4 regions of the Micromonospora sp. LOL_024 genome follow, and region 4 is predicted to be linked to each of the others. Evidence: riboswitches for the same ligand, from Rfam matches in the RefSeq annotation. Region 4 holds a riboswitch; each other region holds the start of a gene.
What was found. Region 4 has a riboswitch for cyclic di-AMP ahead of ACFHWY_RS20655 (C39 family peptidase). Riboswitches for the same ligand answer to the same signal wherever they lie in the genome.

Region 1: linked by a shared signal. The riboswitch ahead of ACFHWY_RS23115 (coiled-coil domain-containing protein) and the one ahead of ACFHWY_RS20655 (C39 family peptidase) in region 4 are both predicted to bind cyclic di-AMP.
Region 2: linked by a shared signal. The riboswitch ahead of ACFHWY_RS26655 (NlpC/P60 family protein) and the one ahead of ACFHWY_RS20655 (C39 family peptidase) in region 4 are both predicted to bind cyclic di-AMP.
Region 3: linked by a shared signal. The riboswitch ahead of ACFHWY_RS09675 (coiled-coil domain-containing protein) and the one ahead of ACFHWY_RS20655 (C39 family peptidase) in region 4 are both predicted to bind cyclic di-AMP.

What each region holds. Positions count from the first base shown of each region.
Region 1 is NZ_JBHMIS010000030.1:31,501-36,055, forward strand. It holds gene ACFHWY_RS23110 (YibE/F family protein) at 1-749, shown strand, start outside; cyclic di-AMP (ydaO/yuaA leader) riboswitch at 916-1,047, shown strand; gene ACFHWY_RS23115 (coiled-coil domain-containing protein) at 1,051-2,064, shown strand; gene ACFHWY_RS23120 (carbonic anhydrase) at 2,127-2,822, opposite strand; gene ACFHWY_RS23125 (helix-turn-helix transcriptional regulator) at 2,979-3,314, shown strand; gene ACFHWY_RS23130 (hypothetical protein) at 3,437-3,850, shown strand; gene ACFHWY_RS23135 (hypothetical protein) at 3,982-4,555, shown strand, end outside.
Region 2 is NZ_JBHMIS010000055.1:6,572-11,126, reverse strand. It holds gene dcd (dCTP deaminase) at 1-309, shown strand, start outside; gene ACFHWY_RS26655 (NlpC/P60 family protein) at 358-1,398, opposite strand; cyclic di-AMP (ydaO/yuaA leader) riboswitch at 1,411-1,549, opposite strand; gene ACFHWY_RS26650 (NlpC/P60 family protein) at 1,743-2,747, opposite strand; gene ACFHWY_RS26645 ((Fe-S)-binding protein) at 3,007-4,555, opposite strand, start outside.
Region 3 is NZ_JBHMIS010000006.1:37,286-41,840, forward strand. It holds gene ACFHWY_RS09670 (1-phosphofructokinase family hexose kinase) at 1-89, opposite strand, end outside; gene ACFHWY_RS09675 (coiled-coil domain-containing protein) at 248-1,333, opposite strand; cyclic di-AMP (ydaO/yuaA leader) riboswitch at 1,338-1,469, opposite strand; gene ACFHWY_RS09680 (cation diffusion facilitator family transporter) at 1,623-2,540, opposite strand; gene ACFHWY_RS09685 (HelD family protein) at 2,633-4,555, opposite strand, start outside.
Region 4 is NZ_JBHMIS010000022.1:67,866-72,420, forward strand. It holds gene ACFHWY_RS20645 (hypothetical protein) at 1-91, shown strand, start outside; gene ACFHWY_RS20650 (hypothetical protein) at 273-1,058, shown strand; cyclic di-AMP (ydaO/yuaA leader) riboswitch at 1,336-1,472, shown strand; gene ACFHWY_RS20655 (C39 family peptidase) at 1,697-2,572, shown strand; gene ACFHWY_RS20660 (DUF397 domain-containing protein) at 2,635-2,835, opposite strand; gene ACFHWY_RS20665 (helix-turn-helix domain-containing protein) at 2,826-3,638, opposite strand; gene ACFHWY_RS20670 (hypothetical protein) at 3,925-4,245, shown strand; partial or broken gene ACFHWY_RS20675 (CDP-glycerol glycerophosphotransferase) at 4,427-4,555, opposite strand, start outside.

The DNA.
Region 1 (4,555 bases), on a different contig from region 4:
TCATGTTCGTGGTGCTCTACCTGACGCACGGCGTGTCCGCGCAGACCTCGGTGGCCGTACTCGGCACGCTCGGCAGTCTGGTCATCACCGGATTGCTCGGGTTGGCAGCCACCGGAGCCACCCAGCTGACCGGATTCGGCAGCGAGGACGCCACCACGCTGTCCATGTTCCGCGCCGACGTCGATCTGCACGGCCTGCTGCTGGCCGGCATCATCATCGGGTCGCTGGGGGTGCTCGACGACGTCACGGTCACCCAGGCCGCCACGGTCACCGAGCTGCACCAGGCCAACCCCGACGCCTCCCGCCGTGAGCTGTACCGCTCAGCGACCCGGGTCGGACGAGCGCACATCGCCTCGGTGGTCAACACCATCGTGCTGGCGTACGCCGGCGCCTCGCTGCCGCTGCTGCTCCTGCTCACCGCGGACTCCCGCGCACTGGGCCAGATCCTGACCACCGAGTTCCTCACCACCGAGATCGTCCGCAGCGTGGTCGCCACTCTTGGGCTGATCGCCGCGGTACCGCTGACCACCGCGCTGGCCACGGTGGTGACCACCGCCGGTCGCCCCGGCGCCGCCGACCTCAGTCGGGCCGGCGCGGCCACCGGCGGCCCCTCCCCCACAGTCCTCCGGCCGGCGACGGACCGGGCTGAGGCGCTCCAGGCGCTCAGCACCCCACCCACCCGCAACACGTCCCCCGCCACCCGCTCGGGGTGGCCCGACCCGGACAGGAGCACGGACACCACATGGTGACACTCCTCTACGTGACTGCTCCCGCCGATACGGCTCAGTTCCGTGTCGCTGGTCACCCAAAGCGATTACGAAATAACGCATCTAGCCGGGTTCGAGGCGTAGAAGCCCAGATGGACTCTCGGGTAACCTCACTGCCGGTCACCGCCGAAGGCGCGCAGCGGCGCCTGCGGTGCCACCGCCCAATCGCCGCGAGGCGAGCCGGGGACCCAGGCACGTGGGGTGAATCCGCGAGAGCGGTAGGGGCCACTTCCGTCCCGAACCCGTCAGCTAACCCGGTCGGCGGTCGATGGAAGGGAAAACAGTGACGGCACCCCTACGCCGCTGGTTGACACCCGTGGTGGCCGTGTTCGCCGTGTTCGCCGTGTTCGCCGGCCCGGTGCCGGCGGTGGCCGCGCCGGACGACCCCAAGCCGGCGGAGCACGACGACGACCCGCCGATGCTCAACGATCTGATTGAGGCGACCAACCGGGACTACTCCAAGGCCAAGTCCAAGTTGGAGAAGTCCAAGAAGCGGCAGCTGCAGTTCGCGGTCGAGGTTCGCCGCGCCCAGGCGGACCTGGACACCCTCTCCCCGCAGGTCGCCCAGATCGCCACCCAGTCGTACCGCACGGGCCGGGTCGGCGCGATCGCCATGCTGCTACAGAGCACCGCCCCCGACTCGTTCATCGGCCGCGCCTCCGCACTCGACGAGCTGAACCTGGTCAACGACAAGAAGCTCAGCGAGGTCAACGCGATCAAGGTCCGCGCCGAGCAGGCCAAGATCGCGCTCGACACCGAGGTTCGCGAGCAGCAGAAGCTGACCAACGACATGGCCCGCAAGAAGACCGAGGCGGAGAAGTCGCTCCGCCTGGTCGGCGGCGTGGGCCTCACCGGCGGCCTGGTCGACGCCACCTCCCCGGTGGCGCGGGTGGGGCCGAACCGGGCGTCGGACGGCGGCTGGAAGTCCGAGTCGTGCAGCCAGAACGACCCGACCACGTCGGGTTGCGTCACGCCCCGGACGCTGCACATGTACAAGGAGGTCAAGCGGGCCGGTTTCAACCGGTTCGTTGGCTGCTTCCGGCCGGGCGACAAGTTCGAGCACCCCAAGGGCCGGGCCTGTGACTGGTCGCTGCAGAACAGCGGCTTCAGGCCGTGGTACAACAACGACACCCGGATCTACGGCAACAACCTGGCGGCCTTCCTGGTCCGTAATGCCGACCGGTTGGGTGTCTACTACGTGATCTGGAACCGGCAGATCTGGTTCCCGGCGACGGGGTGGAGTTCCTACAGCGGCCCGTCGAACCACACCGACCACGTACACGTGTCGCTGCTCTGAGCGCTCCGCGACGAATGGAGGGCCGTCCGGTCATTGGGCGGGACGGCCCTCCATTCGTCGGCTCAGGCGGCGGCCACCACTTCGGCCAGGTCGGCGGGCTCGGCGGCCACCGCGCGGACCTCACCGGCGGCCAGCCTGTACGACATGCCCACCACCGCGCACCGCCCGGAGGCCACCTCGGCGGCGAGTGCCGTGGAGGACTCCAGCATCACCTCGATGGTCTGCGCGATGTGGATCTCGACGATGGCGTCCAGGTCCGTCACCGCCGCCTGCTGCGCCCGGCGCAGGCTGGGCACCACGGCGTCGACGACGGCCCGCAGGTGACCCGGCGGCGAGGTGCCGGTGGCCACCGCCTCGCGCGCCGCCTGCACGGCACCGCACGAGTCGTGCCCGAGCACCACCACGAGCGGCGTACGCAGCACGGTCACCGCGTACTCGACGCTGCCGAGCACCTCCGGACCGGCGGTGTGGCCGGCGGTACGGACCACGAAGAGGTCACCAAGCCCGCGATCAAAGATGATCTCCGCAGCGAGCCGGGAGTCGGAGCAGCCGACGATCACCGCGAAGGGGTGCTGTTCGCCCGCGACGGCGGCGCGACGCCCAGCGTTCTGGTTGGGGTGCCGGAGCGCGTCGGTGACGAACCGCTGGTTGCCGGCGATCAGTTCGGCGAGCGCCCGTTGCGGAGCGCCGGGAACATCCGTGGTCAGGAGTTCACGATCGGGCCCTGGTTGCGGACCGAGCGATCCGGGTCGACTCATCCGGCTTCACCTCGCCTCTCGGTGGCTGCCTGGTCATCCCGGCCGGCACTGGTCTCGGGCTGCCACCACCGTCACACGCAGCGCAAGGCACGTCAAGCTATGCGTGATATGCATTTCATGTATCCGTCGGTCCCCGTCGGGAGTGGAAGTCATACGATGGCGGACATGGCGAACACCGGCGAGCGGGAGAACACTCGTAACTGGACTTTCCTCACAAATCACGCACACGTGCTACTCGCCATCGCCCGCAACCCCACCGCCCGGTTGCGCGACGTCGCGGACGAGGTCGGCGTCACCGAACGCGCCGCCCAGGCGATCGTCGCCGACCTGGAAGCCGGTGGCTATCTGCATCGCACCCGGGTCGGCCGGCGCAACGAATACACCCTCAATCCGGCCGGACGGTTCCGCCACCCGGCGGAGGCCGACCGTCACATCGGCGACCTGCTGGCCCTCTTCGCCGAGGAACCGGTGGCAGGCATCGCTGACCGCTGACCCCGCTCGGTCCGGCATGGCTGACACCGCCCTGCTGTCCAACCCGGACAAGGTGTCGTGCTTCACGGCTGGCAGGCGTCAGCGGCAGTGCACTATCCCGGACAGCGGGATAGGTTGGACGGGTGCCGTCTCTCGCGTTCGCCCGTCCGATGTGGCCGGCGACGCTGCGCGCGATGCGGGAACTGACCCGGCTGGCGCTGGCCGCGCTGGTGCTCGCCGTCGGTGTCGGTGGGATCGCAGCCGAGCTGCCGACCCGGCCCACTGCGGCGGACCTGCCGACCGTGGCCACCCGAGTCGCCGAGCCCGGCTGGATGGGTGACCAGTTTCCGGCCTGGCACGAGCAGGCGACGATCACAGTGGCACCCCCGGCCGGCATCGGGCGCGTCGACGCCGCACCCGCCACGGGCGTCGCCACACCACGCACCGCGATCGCCATCGCTGCCGCCGTCGTCACCGGCCCGGCCCGGCCCGTCGCCGCACCACACTCCACCACCGGAGAGGGCGAGCCGACCCGGCGCGGGCCGCCCGACGCCTGACCGGCGGCTCACCGGACACCCCCGACGCACGATCGAGGCGTACCCGCCGACGCGGTCCGCTGGCCGACCAGCCGTCACACCCGGCTCCACCGACACTCGGCGACCCTCCATCCGACCACGAGGTGTTGATCATGCAAGACGCCCTCTCCGCCGTCCTGCTCGACGTGCCCCGGGCTGCGGCGATCTGGCTGAGCCTGCTCGGCGTGGTGATGCTCGCCGTCACCGGCCTGCTGCTGCGTCCCCGGCTCCTCCGCTTCGATGCCGGCACCCGGATCCGGGATGCCGCGCTGCCGAGCCGCTCGGAGCACACCGACGAACGACGCGATCAGGATCGCTGGGCCGAGGAGGTCGTGGTGGCCGCCGACCGGGCCGACGCGACGGCGCGACGACGCCGCGACGGGTGGCTCGCCGCACAGGCCGATGCCGAGCAGGCTTGGCAGGCGTACGAAGCGGCGGAGGCCGGCGTCCGCCGGCTCTCCACCGCCGCCGCCATGCCGCTGCCCCGAACCCCACGCACCCCCGCCGAGTACGCCGACCGCGAGCGCTGGCTGCACCGGGCCGCCCTGGACGCGTACTGGCGGCGGGAGTTGCCGGTGGAGCAACTCAGTGACGTCTTCGCCCACCGGGGCTGGGATCCCCGGCTGCACCCGGTCGAGCAGGAGTTGCTGCTGCACCGGGCGGTACGCGACCACCTCCTGGCCCGCC
Region 2 (4,555 bases), on a different contig from region 4:
GGCGACCAGCTCGCCGGCCGGCTCGAAGGCAAATCCAGCCTGGGACGACTCGGCCTGCTCACCCACTCCACCGCCGGCTTCATCGACCCCGGCTTCACCGGCCACGTCACCCTGGAGCTGTCCAACGTGGCCAACCTGCCGATCACCCTCTGGCCGGGCATGAAGATCGGTCAGCTCTGCATCTTCCGGCTCTCCTCGCCGGCCGAGCACCCGTACGGGTCGGCCGTCTACGGCTCGCGCTACCAGGGTCAGCGCGGCCCGACACCGAGCCGCGCCTGGCAGAGCTGGCGCACCTGGCCCACGGGCTGACGCCTCAGCGGCCAGGAGCCGAACCTCGGTGGCCAACCGGCTGACGTCTCAGCCCGGCCGGCCGAAGCTGTGCACCGGGCTGCTGTCCAGCTGCTTCATCTTCACCGGCTGGCCCGCGCGGGAGGCGTGCACCACCCAGCCACCGCCGACGTACAGCCCGACGTGGTGCAGGTCCCGGTAGTAGAAAACGAGGTCGCCGGGGCGCAGCGCCCTACGGCTGACCGACGCGGTGACCTGCCGCTGCCGCGCCGCGTTGTGCGGCAGCGCCACCCCGGCCCGCGCCCACGCGGCCAGGATCAGCCCGGAGCAGTCGTAGGCGTTCGGCCCCTCGGCGCCCCACGAATAGGGCTTGCCGATCTGGGCGCAGGCGAAGGTGACCGCCTCTCCGGCCGGCCCGCCCGGATAGCTGGCCGGACAGGGCGCCGGTCGCAGCTGGCCGCCGCCCCCCTTGCCGTACGCCCGCAGTCGCAGCCGTTGCAGCCGGTCGATCTCGGCTTCGATCCGCCGTCGCTTCTCCGCGAGGTCCGCCTCGCTGCGCGCCAACTCGGCGCTGGTGCCGGCCAGCCCGTCCCGGGTGGCGGCGAGTTCGTCGCGCAACTCACTCGCCTGTCGCACGTCCTGCTGCTGGTAGTGGGCGTAGCGGTCGAGCGCGCCGAGTTGCGCGACGACCTCGCTCGGCGACCGGCTGCCCAGGAGGGTGTTGACGAACCGTACCTGCTCGCCCCGGTACGCCCGGGCGGCCAACGCGCCGACCCGGTCCATCGCCTCGTCCACCTGTGCCTCCAGCGGTGCGATCCGGGCGGTGAGGGCCTCCGTCTTGCGCCGGTTCGCGGCCAGGTCCTGCCGGGTGGCGTTGTGCCGTTCGATGACGGGTTCGAGCCGGTTCCAGTCCTCGTCGATCTGGCGCTCGATGTCGGCGACCGTGGGGTCGGCCTGGGCCGCTGTCGCGCCACCGGTCACGATCACGGCGGCCACGGTCAGCGCGGCTAGTGCGGTGCTGCTGCGGTACCAGCGGAAACGCGGCACAGCGGCCAGTCGACCGGACATCTCCGGCCACTGGGACCTGCGCCGCGGGGCGTCGTGTGCCACCGGGCTGCGTTCTCCTTCTCGCCACACCGCCTACCGGGTTAGCTGACGGGTTCGGGCGGGAAGGGACGCCCTACCGCGGCGATCGCGGATTCACCCCGGGCACCTGGGTCCCCGGCTCGCTCGTTCAGAAACGACTCGACGGTGTCGGACCGTTACCGCCCTGGTTGGACGGAGCTGCAAGCGGGCCGACGATTGCCCAGCGTAGAGACGATCGACGTCGATACGCAACACATCCACACCGCTACTCCCTGTGCTTAGATCTGACATCGGGAAAGGCCCCCGGTGCTTGACCGGGGGCCTTTCCTCGTTCCTGCGTGACCGCTCAACGGCGTCGCTCGGGCCGATCAGCCGGGTCGGCGGAAGCCGGCCACCGGCATCGTCGTGATCGGGGAGACATTGACCGGCTTCCCGGCGCGCGGCGCGTGCACCATCTGGTTGTTGCCCAGGTAGAGCCCGACGTGACTCACGTCGCTGCGGAAGAAGACGAGGTCGCCGGGGCGGGCGTCGGACCGGGAGATGGCCTTGCCCTCGCTCCACTGGGAGCCGGTGAAGTGGGTGAGGTAGATGCCGGCAGCCTTGTACGCGTACTGGGTGAGGCCGGAGCAGTCGAACGAGTTCGGTCCGGTGGCACCCCAGACGTACGGCTTGCCGACCTGGTTGCACGCGGTCCTGATGGCAGTCCGTGCCGCGTCACTGACCACACCGTTGATGGTCGGGCAGTTGGTCGTCTTGACCGTGGTCACCGGCAGCGAGCGCTCGAGCTTCTTGATCTCGGCGTCGATCTGCTTCTTCTTCGCCGCCAGCTGCTTTTCCTTTTTCTCCTGGTCGGCGATCAGCCCGTCGAGATCGGCCTTCTGGTCGTCGTACTTCTTCCGGATCTTCATGACGCCCTCCAACTGCCGACGCTCCTGCGTCGCCAGCCGGTCAAGGAGCGCCATCTGCTCGCCGATCATGTCCGGATTCACGCTGAGCAGCACCGCACCGAGCTCCGAGGAGGGGCCGCTGACGTAGTAGCGGGAGGCGAGATCGGCCACCCGGTTCATCGCCAGCTCGGTCTCCAGTGCCAGCGGCTGGATCTTCTTCTGGAGGTCCTTCGACTTGGCTCGGTTGACCCTCAGCTGCGCCCGCACCTTGTTGTACTGCTCGATCGTGGGCTCCAACTGCTGCCACTGCTTGTCGATCTGCGCTTCGATCTCGTCGACCGACGGCTCGGCGTACGCGGGGGCGGCGAGCAGGCCAGCACCGAATGCTGCGGCGGCTGCGAGAACGACCAGGCGACGAGCGCCCCGACGGAAGCCGCTCGAACGGGCGCGTCCCGCCGTGTGGCGATGGAGGGGCATGGTTGCCACCGGTACCGACTCCTTTGCAACCGGCCACCGGGTGCCTCGCGAGCGGTAGGGGGCGAGACAGACGACCTACGGCGGCCGGTGCTTCACATTAGGGAAAGCGCCGTTGGGAATCAAGACGACCAACGGTTCATTCACCTTTGAGCTACGGCACGCACACAAAGGGTGTCGACCATTTCGTGACACTTATGCGGGTCAATACAAAACCAGGCGCGGTGGCGCCCGGTCTGGGTGCCGCCGCGCCTGTCGGGTACGCCGCCGGTCAGCCGGCGACCGGTGCCTGCACCCCGGTGCCCGGCGCCTGCTCTGGCCGGACCGAGCGGAGCAGCACACTGGCCACGTCTACTACCTCGACCTGCTCCCCGGCGCCCTTGCCGTTGACCCCGTCGTTGAGCATCGTCGAGCAGAACGGGCAGCCCACGGCGACCGTCTTCGCCCCGGTGGACATGGCCTCTTCCACCCGGTCGACGTTGACCCGCTTGCCGATCCGTTCCTCCATCCACATCCGGGCGCCGCCGGCGCCGCAGCAGAAGGAACGCTCGCTGTTGCGCGGCATCTCGACGAGATCACCCTCGATCGAGTCGCCTAGCACCTCGCGGGGTGCGGCGAAGACCCGGTTGTGCCGGCCCAGATAGCAGGGGTCGTGGTACGTCACGCCACCGTCGACCGGCTGCACCGGCGTGAGCTTGCCGGTGCTGACCAGGTGGGCCAGCAGTTGGGTGTGGTGCACGACCTCGAACTCGCCGCCCAGTTGGCCGTACTCGTTGCCCAGCGTGTTGAAACAGTGTGGGCAGGTAGCGACTATTTTTCTCTTGCTCTGCTCCCGACCCTCGAACGCCTCGTTGAGAGTCTCGACGTTCTGCTGGGCGAGCATCTGGAAGACGAACTCGTTGCCGATCCGCCGGGCCGGGTCACCCGAGCAGGTCTCCCCCTCACCGAGGATGGCGAACGAGACACCCGCCTCGTTCAGCAGCGTGGCGACCGCTCGGGTGGTCTTCTTGGCCCGGTCCTCGAAAGCGCCGGCACAGCCCACCCAGAAGAGGTACTCGAAGTCCTCGACCTCACCGACCCGGGGAACCTCGAAGTCGAGGCCCTTGGTCCAGTCCTCACGAGTGTTCTGCGGCGCGCCCCACGGGTTGCCCTTGTTCTCCAGGTTACGCAGCATCACACCGGCCTCGGCGGGGAAGTTCGACTCGATGAGCACCTGGTAGCGGCGCATGTCGACGATGTGGTCGACGTGCTCGATGTCCACCGGGCACTGCTCCACGCAGGCGCCACAGGTGGTGCACGACCAGAGCACGTCGGGGTCGATCACGCCGCCGGACTCGGCATCGCCGATCAACGGCTTCTCCGCCTCGGCGAGCGCCAGCACGTCGACGTGGGCGAGCTGCGCGGCGGTGGCCTTCTCCTCGCCGGATGCGTCCTTGCCGCCACCGGCCAGCAGGTAGGGCGCCTTGGCGTACGCGTGGTCACGCAGGCTGAGCACCAGCAGCTTGGGCGAGAGCGGCTTAGCGGTGTTCCAAGCCGGGCACTGCGACTGGCAGCGACCGCATTCGGTGCAGGTGCTGAAGTCGAGCAGGCCCTTCCAGGTGAACTGCTCGACGTGCGCGACACCGAACTGGTCCTTCTCTGGGTCGGCCTCTTCGAAGTCCAGCGGCTTGCCGTTGCTCATCATCGGCCGCAGCGCGCCGAGGCCGGAGCCGGCCGCGCCCGGCTGCCGCTTGAAGAAGATGTTGGGGAAGGCGAGGAAGCGGTGCCAGGCCACACCCATGGTGACGTTCAGGGAGATCACGATGACCCAGGCCATCGAG
Region 3 (4,555 bases), on a different contig from region 4:
TGCAGGTGCAGTTCCGGCGTGTCGTTCGGCTGGTCGATGGTGACGGTCAGCAGCGGGGTCGGTGCGAAGACCATGACATGTCCGCTCATGCAGTTCCTCCCGCTGGCGGCGATATGTCTGCCTCTTGGTCCGACGGTAACCAAGAAGACGCGACGACGCGCGTCGAGGAGTCGATGCCCCACCGGCGAACGGTGGAAACACCGCACCGGGTGGACCGCGCATGGCGGCCCATCCGGTGCGGGGGAGGTCAGTACACCGACAGGTGCACGTGGTTGGTGTGGTCGCTGGACGGGTCGCCCCGGGCGCCGCTGTACGACTTCCATCCACTGCTGGGCAGCCAGATCTGCCGGTACCAGATCACATAGAGCACGGCGAGCCGGTCGGCGTTCTTGACGAAGTACGCGGCCAGGTTGTTGCCGTAGGTGCGGTCGCCGCCGGTGGCGTCTCCGCCGAAGCCGCCCTTCTGGGCGGCGAAGTCGCAGGCTCGGCCCTTCGGGTGCTCACCGGAACCGCCGGGGCGGTAGCAGGAGACGTACCGGGTGTAGCCGGCCGCCTTGGCCTGTTTCAACGCGTGCAGGGTGCGCGGGGTGATGCAGCCGTTGGCCGGGGTGGGGTCGTTGACGCTGCACGACTCCGAGGGCCACGAGCCGTCCGAGTTGCGGGGGGCCGCCTTGGCCGTTGGGCTGGACCCGCTGCTCCGCGGTGCCGTGCGGCTCGCCCGCTCGGCGGCCTCGGCCCGTTCCGCCGCCTTGTCCCGTTCGACGGACACGGTCAAGGCCCGCTCGGCCTGGTCCTTGCGCTTGGCCATCACGGCCACCTGCTTGCGCTGCTCCTGAACCTCGATGTCCAGGGCCTGCTTGGTCGCGCTGACCTTGTCGCGGGTGTCCTGGAGCTCGCGCACCGCGCGGTCCTCGTTGGCGGCCACCGCGTCCAGCGCCGCTGCCCGGTCCATGAAGCCAGCCGGGGAGCCGCTGCTGAGCAGCGCGGACGCGGCGCCAAGGCGCCCGCTGCGGTATGCCTGGGCGGCGATTTCCGCGACCTTGGTGTTGCGCTCGGCGAGCTGGCTCTCGGTCGTCGCGAGCTGCTCGGCGAGCTGCTTCTGGCGCTTGACCGAGTTGTCGAGCGCCGTCCTGGCGTCCAGGTAGCCCTTGCTGGCGGCCTCCAGTTGGTCACGGAGTGCCGGGGTGCCACCTTCGTCGTCAACGGGCGCTGCCGCGCGCAGCCCCTGCGGTGCCGCCGAGGCGGGCGCGAACGGGGCGAGCGCGGCGCCCAGGGTGAGGGCGAGTACAGCGGCGATCAGGGCTGCCGGTCTCGCTGTTGCCACTGCTGGCATGCACATGTCCTTCCGTCAGCCGCCGACCGGGTTAGCTGACGGGTTCGGGACGGAAGATCCCTACCGCTGACGCGGATGCACCCCAGGAACATGGTTCCCCGGTCCGCCCTGGCGGGCGATTAGGCGGCGGCCGCCGCCGGCACCGTCGGGTGCCGCCTGGCGGAGGCCGGGTCCGAGCCTACCGGTGCTCCTGCGACCGGTGCAGCTGGTGTTACTACTGGTGTTCACTTGCTGACTAGTAAACCAGGCTAAAAGCGACAATTTTGTCAGTTCGCCGAAGGTGGTGTCATTACCACTCGACTGCCCCGCAGTCGCCCGGGTTCGCCCGCGGCTCGACCTGGAGGGTGGCGTGCTCGATGTGGAACTCCTCGCGCAGCGCCGACCCGGCGGCGGTGAGCACGACGCCGACATCGGCGCCGGGGGCGACGGCCAGGTGGGCGGAGGCCACCTCCATGCCGGAGGTGAGCGTCCAGACGTGCAGGTCGTGGACGCCGGCCACGCCGGGAACCGCGGCCAGCCGGTCGTGTACCGCGGTGACCTGGAGGTGCTCCGGGGCGGCCTGCACGAGGATGCGTACCGCCGCCCGACCCAGCCGCCACGTCCGAGGCAGGATGAACGTGCCGATCGCGACCGCCACCAGCGGATCGGCCCACCACCAGTCGGTCAACGCGATCAGCAGGGCCGCCCCGATCACGCCCAGTGAGCCGAGCAGGTCCGCAAGCACCTCCAGGTACGCGCCGCGCAGGTTGATGCTCTCCCGGGCACCGGGTCTCAGCAGAGCGAAGGCGACCACGTTGGCGAGCAGCCCGAGCGTCGCCACCACAAGCATCGGCCCGGCGGGCACCTCGGGCGGGTCGCCGAACCGGCGTACCGCCTCGACCAGCACATAGACCGCGACGCCGGAGAGCAGTGCGGCGTTCGCCAGCGCGGCGAGAACCTCCAGCCGATAGAGCCCGAAGGTGCGCTGTGGGTCGGCGTCGGCCCGTCGGGTGGCGGCCATGGCGGCGAGCGCCATGCCAATGCCCAGCACGTCGGTGAACATGTGCCCGGCGTCGGAGAGCAGAGCCAGCGAGCCGGTCCGCAGGGCGGTGACCGCCTCGACCGCCATCAGGGTGCTGAGCAGGGCGAATGACGCCCACAGCCGGCCAGAGTGGCGATGCGCGGCGTTCGACACCGCGGCATGGTGGTGGTCATGACCCGCGCCCACCCAGACACCTTCCGCCGTGCGCCCGCCCGAGGTCATTTCTATGCCGACATTGCCATGTATTCAATCATCGGTCGATCCGTCCCGGCGCCGCCTCAGCCGGTCGGGTCGACCGTCGTCAGCCGCTGGGTGGCCCGGGAGAGCGCCACGTAGAGATTCCGCACGCCGGCACCCGGCTCAGCACGGATCTTGCTCGGCGCGACCAGCACCACGCCGTCGTACTCCATGCCCTTTGCCTCCAGGCTCGTCACGACCTGGAGTCGCCGCCCGCCCAGAGCGCCGAGCCAGGCCGCGACGTCGTGCCGCAGCGGCACCGGAGTGATCACCCCGACGGTTCCCTCGACCTCCCCGAGCAGGTAGTCCGCGGCAGCCACGACGTGGGTCTCCAACTCCTGCGCCGGCACCACGAGCTGGATCGGGTCGACACCGGTGGAGCGGACCGCGGTGGGCAACGTGAGCTCGGGGTACGCCCGACGGATCTCGGCCGCCGCCACCGCGAAGATCTCCGCCGAGTTGCGGTAGTTGGTGGTCAGCGTGAAGCGGTGCCGCTGGCGGCGACCCAGCGCCTGTTCGCGGGCCCGCGCCAGCTCCTGCGGGTCGCCCGTCCAGGCGGTCTGCGCCGGGTCACCCACCACCGTCCAGGACGCCAGCCGCCCGCGCCGGCCGATCATCCGCCACTGCATCGGCGAGACGTCCTGTGCCTCGTCGACCACCACGTGCGCGTAGTCGCGATAGTCCTCGGGGCGCTCCCTGGCCGCCTCCCTGGCCGCCCGCTGCCGGTCCCCGAGGGTGCTCAACTCCCGGACCCCCCCGGCCAGCTGGAACGGATCCCGCTTAACCCGTGCGGGACGCATCGGCTTGCCGAGCAGTGCGTCCAACTCATCGAGGAGGGCGATGTCGGCGACGCTCAGACCATCGGTGGTCAACTCCCGGTACGCCTGCCCGAGCAGCCGGATCTCGGCACCGGAGAGGACACCCCCGGCGTACCGGCGCAGCCGCTGCGGATCGGCCAGCCAGCCGAGCACGTGTCGTGGGTGCAACCGCGGCCACCACGCCTTGAGGAAGTCCCGGAAGTCCGTCCGGTCGATCAGCTCGTCCTCGAAGGCACGCTGTTCAGGCAGGTGGGACATGCCGAGGCGGCGGGCCTGCGCCCAGAGCGCGGCGAGCACCCCGTCGAAGCCGGCCCGCCGCACCTCGTTTCGCCGGCCCCCACGGGACAGCGCCCGGTTCCGGACGGCGTCCAGGTCGCCCCGCTCCAGCCGCAGCAACTGCCCCCGGTACAGCAGCCGCAGCTCGGTCGGGGAGTCGGGCACCGCGTCCCGGGCGGCCCGTTCCAGTACCCGGCGCATCCGAACGGACCCCTTGACCGCCGCCACCTCGGGCGGATCGGTGCGGGTTGCGGTCAGCCCGGGAAACAGGGTGCCCAGCGAGTGCAGGGTGGCGGCGTGCTCGCCCAGCGACGGGAGCACCGAGGCGATGTACTCGACGAAGACCGACGAGGGGCCGATCACCAGGATCCCGCCGCCGGCGTACCGGCTGCGGTCGGAGTAGAGCAGGTACGCGGCACGGTGCAGGGCCACCGCTGTCTTGCCGGTGCCCGGCCCGCCGGACACGAGAGTGACCCCCGATCCGGGGGAGCGGATCGCCTCGTCCTGCTCGCGCTGGATGGTCGCCACGATGTCACGCATGCCCCGGCCGGTGGTCCGGGACAGGGTGGCCATCAGCGCACCGTCACCCACCACGGCCAGATCCGGTGGCGCGGCGTCCGGGTCGAGCAGGTCGTCCTCGATCCGGGTGACCCGCTCCCCGCTGGACTGGATCGTCCGTCGCCGCACCACGCCGAGCGGCTCGGCGGGAGTCGCCTGGTAGAACGCGGCGGCAGCCGGGGCCCGCCAATCCACCACCAGCGTGGCGGCGTCCTCGTCGCGGATGCCGAGCCGTCCCACGTGCAGGACCTGCCCGTCGCGCAGGTCCAGCCGGCCGAAGACCAGCCCCTCGTACTCGGCGTCCAGCACGTG
Region 4 (4,555 bases):
GGTGCTCGGAAAGGCCGGTTCCGGCGTCGTGCCGGCCCCGGCGGCCGTCGTCGCCGGCACCCGGGCGGCGCGCGCACCTCCGCAAGCCTGATCCGACGACCGTTGCGTCCTGGTCCGGACGCCCGGACATCGCACCCGTCCTGAGCCTCTACCCGGCCCGCCGCCGCTCGCGCGGTCCGGGCCGGTGGCTCGACTTCCCTGTCGTGGCCGCGCCACGACGATCCGCTGCCGGACGGCCGCCGTCGCCGTTCCGATCTCCCGCGAGGTACGACATGGAGCAGACCGTCCTCTACCAGTTCCTGATCGAGGTGCCCCGGGCCGCCGCCATCTGGTCGGTCCTGCTCGTGCTCGCGCTGGGCGTGCTCGCGGCGCTGGTCGCGCGCCCCGAGCAGGCCGAGCTGACCGAGCCGACCGGGCTGGGCGTGCCGGCCGGGGAGCCCGCCGACGGGGCCGAGGACCGCGCCGCGACCGAGCCGGCCGATCTGCGCCGCTACGCCGGGGAGGTGGCGGTCGCGGCAGCCGGCGCCGCGCAGAACGTAGAGCGGCGGCGTGCGGCGTGGCGGACCGCCCAGACGGAGCTGGACCGTGCCTGGGCCGCGTACGACGAGGCGGAGTCCGAGGTCCGCCGGCTGGCCGGCACCGTCGGGCTGCCGACTCCGCGCACGTCGCACACGCCGGTCGAGTACGCGGCCCGGGAGCGTTGGCTGCACCGCGCCGCGATGGCTGCCCACTGGCGCGGCGATCTGACCGCCCGGCAGTTGACCGACGTGCTGGCGCGCCGGGCCGGCTGGGATCCCCGGCGCCACCCGGCCGAGCAGGAGGTGATCCTCGCCCGGGTGGTGTGTGACAGCCGCCTGGCCGCCTACCGGGTCGCCGCCGGGCGGGAGCGCGACCTGTGGCGGGCGGTGGAGTTCGCGACCGATTCGGCCCGCGCCCTCTCGGCCGAGGCGTACGCGGCCGTGGCGCGGCTCAGTCCGCACCGGGTGCCCGCCCTGCGCCGGGCCACCGTCGGTCGCCCGGCGGCGGTTCCCCGCTGGCGGCCCGCCCGGCTGGGCTGAAATTCCGTGAGCCGGGTCACACGGCCCCCGAATTCGGTCACTGCGCGTAGTCGGGCCGATTGTTGCAGCAATCTCCGCCGGCATTGTCCGGGCACCGTCCGGTTGTCCCCGAACGTGCCCGGAATTCCATCAGTGCCATTGAGCGACGCCAGTCCCCGGATACCCGGAAATCGTTTTGCTGGATCATGTTTGAGCAGCTCAGGACGGGTTGGCTTCGACGTGACCGGCCAGTAGTGTCAGCGCGTCCGGTGCGGTAACCGATCGCAACAGGCGACGCCGCACCGACCCGCTCAATCGTGATCTCACGAACCGGGGACCCACTGCACCACTGGGGTGAATCCGCGAATCCTCGCGGTAGGGCGACTTCCCGCCCGAATCCGTCAGCTAACCCGGTCGGCGGTGTCGGAAGGAGTTTCCACCTCGTGCAATCCGTTGTGATCCCCCTGTTGTTCCCCCGCCTCCACGGCACCACGGTGCCCGCGCTCGCCGGCCTGGTTGCCGCGAGCTGACCACCGGTCACCGTCGCCGCCCGGTTTCCCGGCGCACCCCTGGAACGGCCCAACCCGCTCACCGGGTGGTCGTCGGTACCTCCATGCCGACCTGACCGCCGGAGCCGGTATCCGTTCTCCCCTCAGCCTGTGGAGGTACCCGTGAAGCACACCCTCTCCCGCCAGCTCCGACGGCTGGCCAGGGAACGCCCGTACCAGATCGCCGCCGCGTCCGCCGCCGCGCTCGTGCTGGCGACCGGCACCGGTGCCGCGGTCGCCGGCACCGAGGAGGACCCGGCCGCCGCGCACACCACGACCGCCGTGGCCGAGCTGCGCGGCGACACCGTGGCGTCGCGCGACCAGAGTCGGGCCGCGGCCACCCCGTCGGGCGTCGCGCCGAACAGTGCCGCACCGAGCAGTGCCGCGCCGGCCACCACCACCGCCTCCCCCTCGCCGAAGCCCACCTCGGCGGCCCCTGACCCCGATGTGACAAGCAAGAAGGCGGCGCCGAAGCCACCGGAGTCGAAGACCCTCAAGTACGCCCACCAGGCCCAGATCAACGGCTACTACTGCGGCCCCGCCGCGGTACGCAACGCGCTCAGCGCCGCCGGTGTCGAGCGCGGCCAGGACGCCCTGGCCGCCCAGCTCGGCACCACGTACGCCGGCACCAACTCGGCCGAGGACACCACCCGGGTGTTGAACGCCGTCGTCGAGGGCAGCCCGTACCAGACCACGATGATCCGTGGCGGCGCGGCCACCCCGGCCCAGATGGACCAGCTCCAGGCGGACGTGGTCGCCGCCGTCACCGAAGGGCGGGGCGTCGTGGTGAACGTGGCCGGCAGCGTCACCGACACCGACGGCCGCTGGCACTCCTTCCCTGGCGGCCACTACGTCGCCGTGGTCGGCTACAAGGACGGCGGCCGGCTGGTGCGAATCGCCGACTCGGCCGACGCCTCGTACCCGTCGTACTGGGTGAGCACCATCGATCTCGCCAACTGGGCCGCCACCCGCGGCTACTCGGCCTGATCCGCAGTTAGCAAACGCGGAAGCCCTCGGCCGGACGGCCGAGGGCTTCCGCGTCGGGTACGTCAGGCGCGCGGGTCGTGCTGCTTCGCCAGGCCGACGAAGCTCGCCCAGGCGGCGGGGGCGAAGGCCAGCGTGCCGCCGTCGCGGTCCTTGGTGTCGCGCACCAGCACGACGCCGGTCAGGTTGTCGGCGACCTCCACGCAGTCGTTGCCGCTGGAGCCGCTGCAGGTGGACTTGCGCCAGGTCGCGCCGTTCAGATCCATGGCTTCACAACATCCTTCATGCGCTCGATCGACTGGCGGCCGGACAGTGCCTCGTTGCGCACCGTCTCCCACTTCGACAGCAGGACACTCAGGTCGTCGTCCTTGTCGACCAGGACGCCGCCGAGTTGGGTGTCCAGATTACCCACCCAGCCGCCGTCCGCGCCCCTCGCCAGGATGAAGGGGCCGGTCAGTCCATCGTGCATGGCGACGCCGGTGGGCACCAGGTGCACGCTGATGTTGGGCCGGGAGGCCAGCGCCATGAGGTGGTGCACCTGCTCGACCAGCACGTCCTTCAGGTCCTCGTCGACCCGCCGCAGCACCACCTCGTCGATCACCGCGAGGAGCTGGGGCGGGTCCTCCTGCTCCAGCACCGCCTGGCGGGCAATCCGGTTGGCCAGCCGACGCTCCACCCCCGCCTCGGTCAGCGCGGCGTCGGTCCGGATCACCGCGCGGGCGTAGCGCTCGGTCTGGAGCAGCCCCGGCACCATCGTCGGCTGGTAGCAGCGGAGCTGCCGGGCGTTGCGTTCGGCCTCCAGGTAGGGCAGGAACCACGCGGGCTGGCGCAGCACCTCGGCCGTGCGCAGCAACTCCTCGAACATGCCCCCGGTCTCCAGGACCTCGTCTGCCCGCTTCGCGTACGGCCGGTCGAGGGCTCGGGTGCCTACCTCCACAGCGGACACCAGCGACGCCGAATAGTTCGCACGCCGGCCGAACTCCTCCTGGTTCATGCCCGCTGCGGTGCGCAGCCGGCGAAGCTGCGCGCGGATCAACTCGTGCAGGTCGGAATGCTGATCGCGTTCCATGTCCCCTCCACCGGGCTTGTCAAGACCGCCAAGGTGCCACCAGGGACCGGACCGGGGGCACCAAGACCGCCCTGGCCAGCGTCGGTGCCTTCCGACAGTAGTGCCGTCCTCACCAGACTGTCACGCAGCGGTGCCGCTCCCATCCAGACAGGGACGGGGTGGTTCTGCTCCGGGGCTGCCCGTGCACCTCCCCTGTGCGGGGGCGGCCCCCTCCGAACGCTGACTGGAGGCCGATGTGCGTACCCCCTGCTCCCTGGTGTCGGTGCCCGCCGAACGGCGACCGGAGGTGATCACCACCCGGCTGTCGGCGCCGGGCCGTGGTCCTCGCCCGCAGCGCCCGCACGCCGTCGGCACCGACGTCCCGCACACCCCGCTGCGACCGATGTGGTGCTGCCGGGCCGACGGGCAGCCCTGGCCCTGCGGGGAGGCCCGGCTGTTGCTGCGGGTCGAGTACGACGGGAACCTGCCCGGGCTGTCGATCTACCTCGTCGGCCTGATGTACGAGGCCATCCGGGACCTCTACCAGCTCAACCCGGCTGACGGGCCGACGCCGGCCGCCCTGTTCGACCGGTTTCTCGCCTGGGCGGCACCCCGCCGCCACCCATGATCACGCCGGGATCGAGCGGCCCTGCTCGGCCCGTGCGACCACTCGTTCCAGGATCGAGCCGGAGCCACCCACGCCGGGGCGGTGGTTGTTACGGTCGACGCCCCGATCGGCGAGAGGGCGGTGAGCGGGTATGCGGGTGACGATGACGAGTGTCGCGGCCCGGCCCGGCCGGGTGAACGAGGACTTGCGGGCGTCCGACCACCATGAACTTTTCGGCCGGGATGTCGACCCCGGCCCGGGCGTACCGGTCGACGGCCGCCTCGCTGGCGACGAAGATCCGGTCGAAGATGGCCGAGACCGGGTTGGCGCT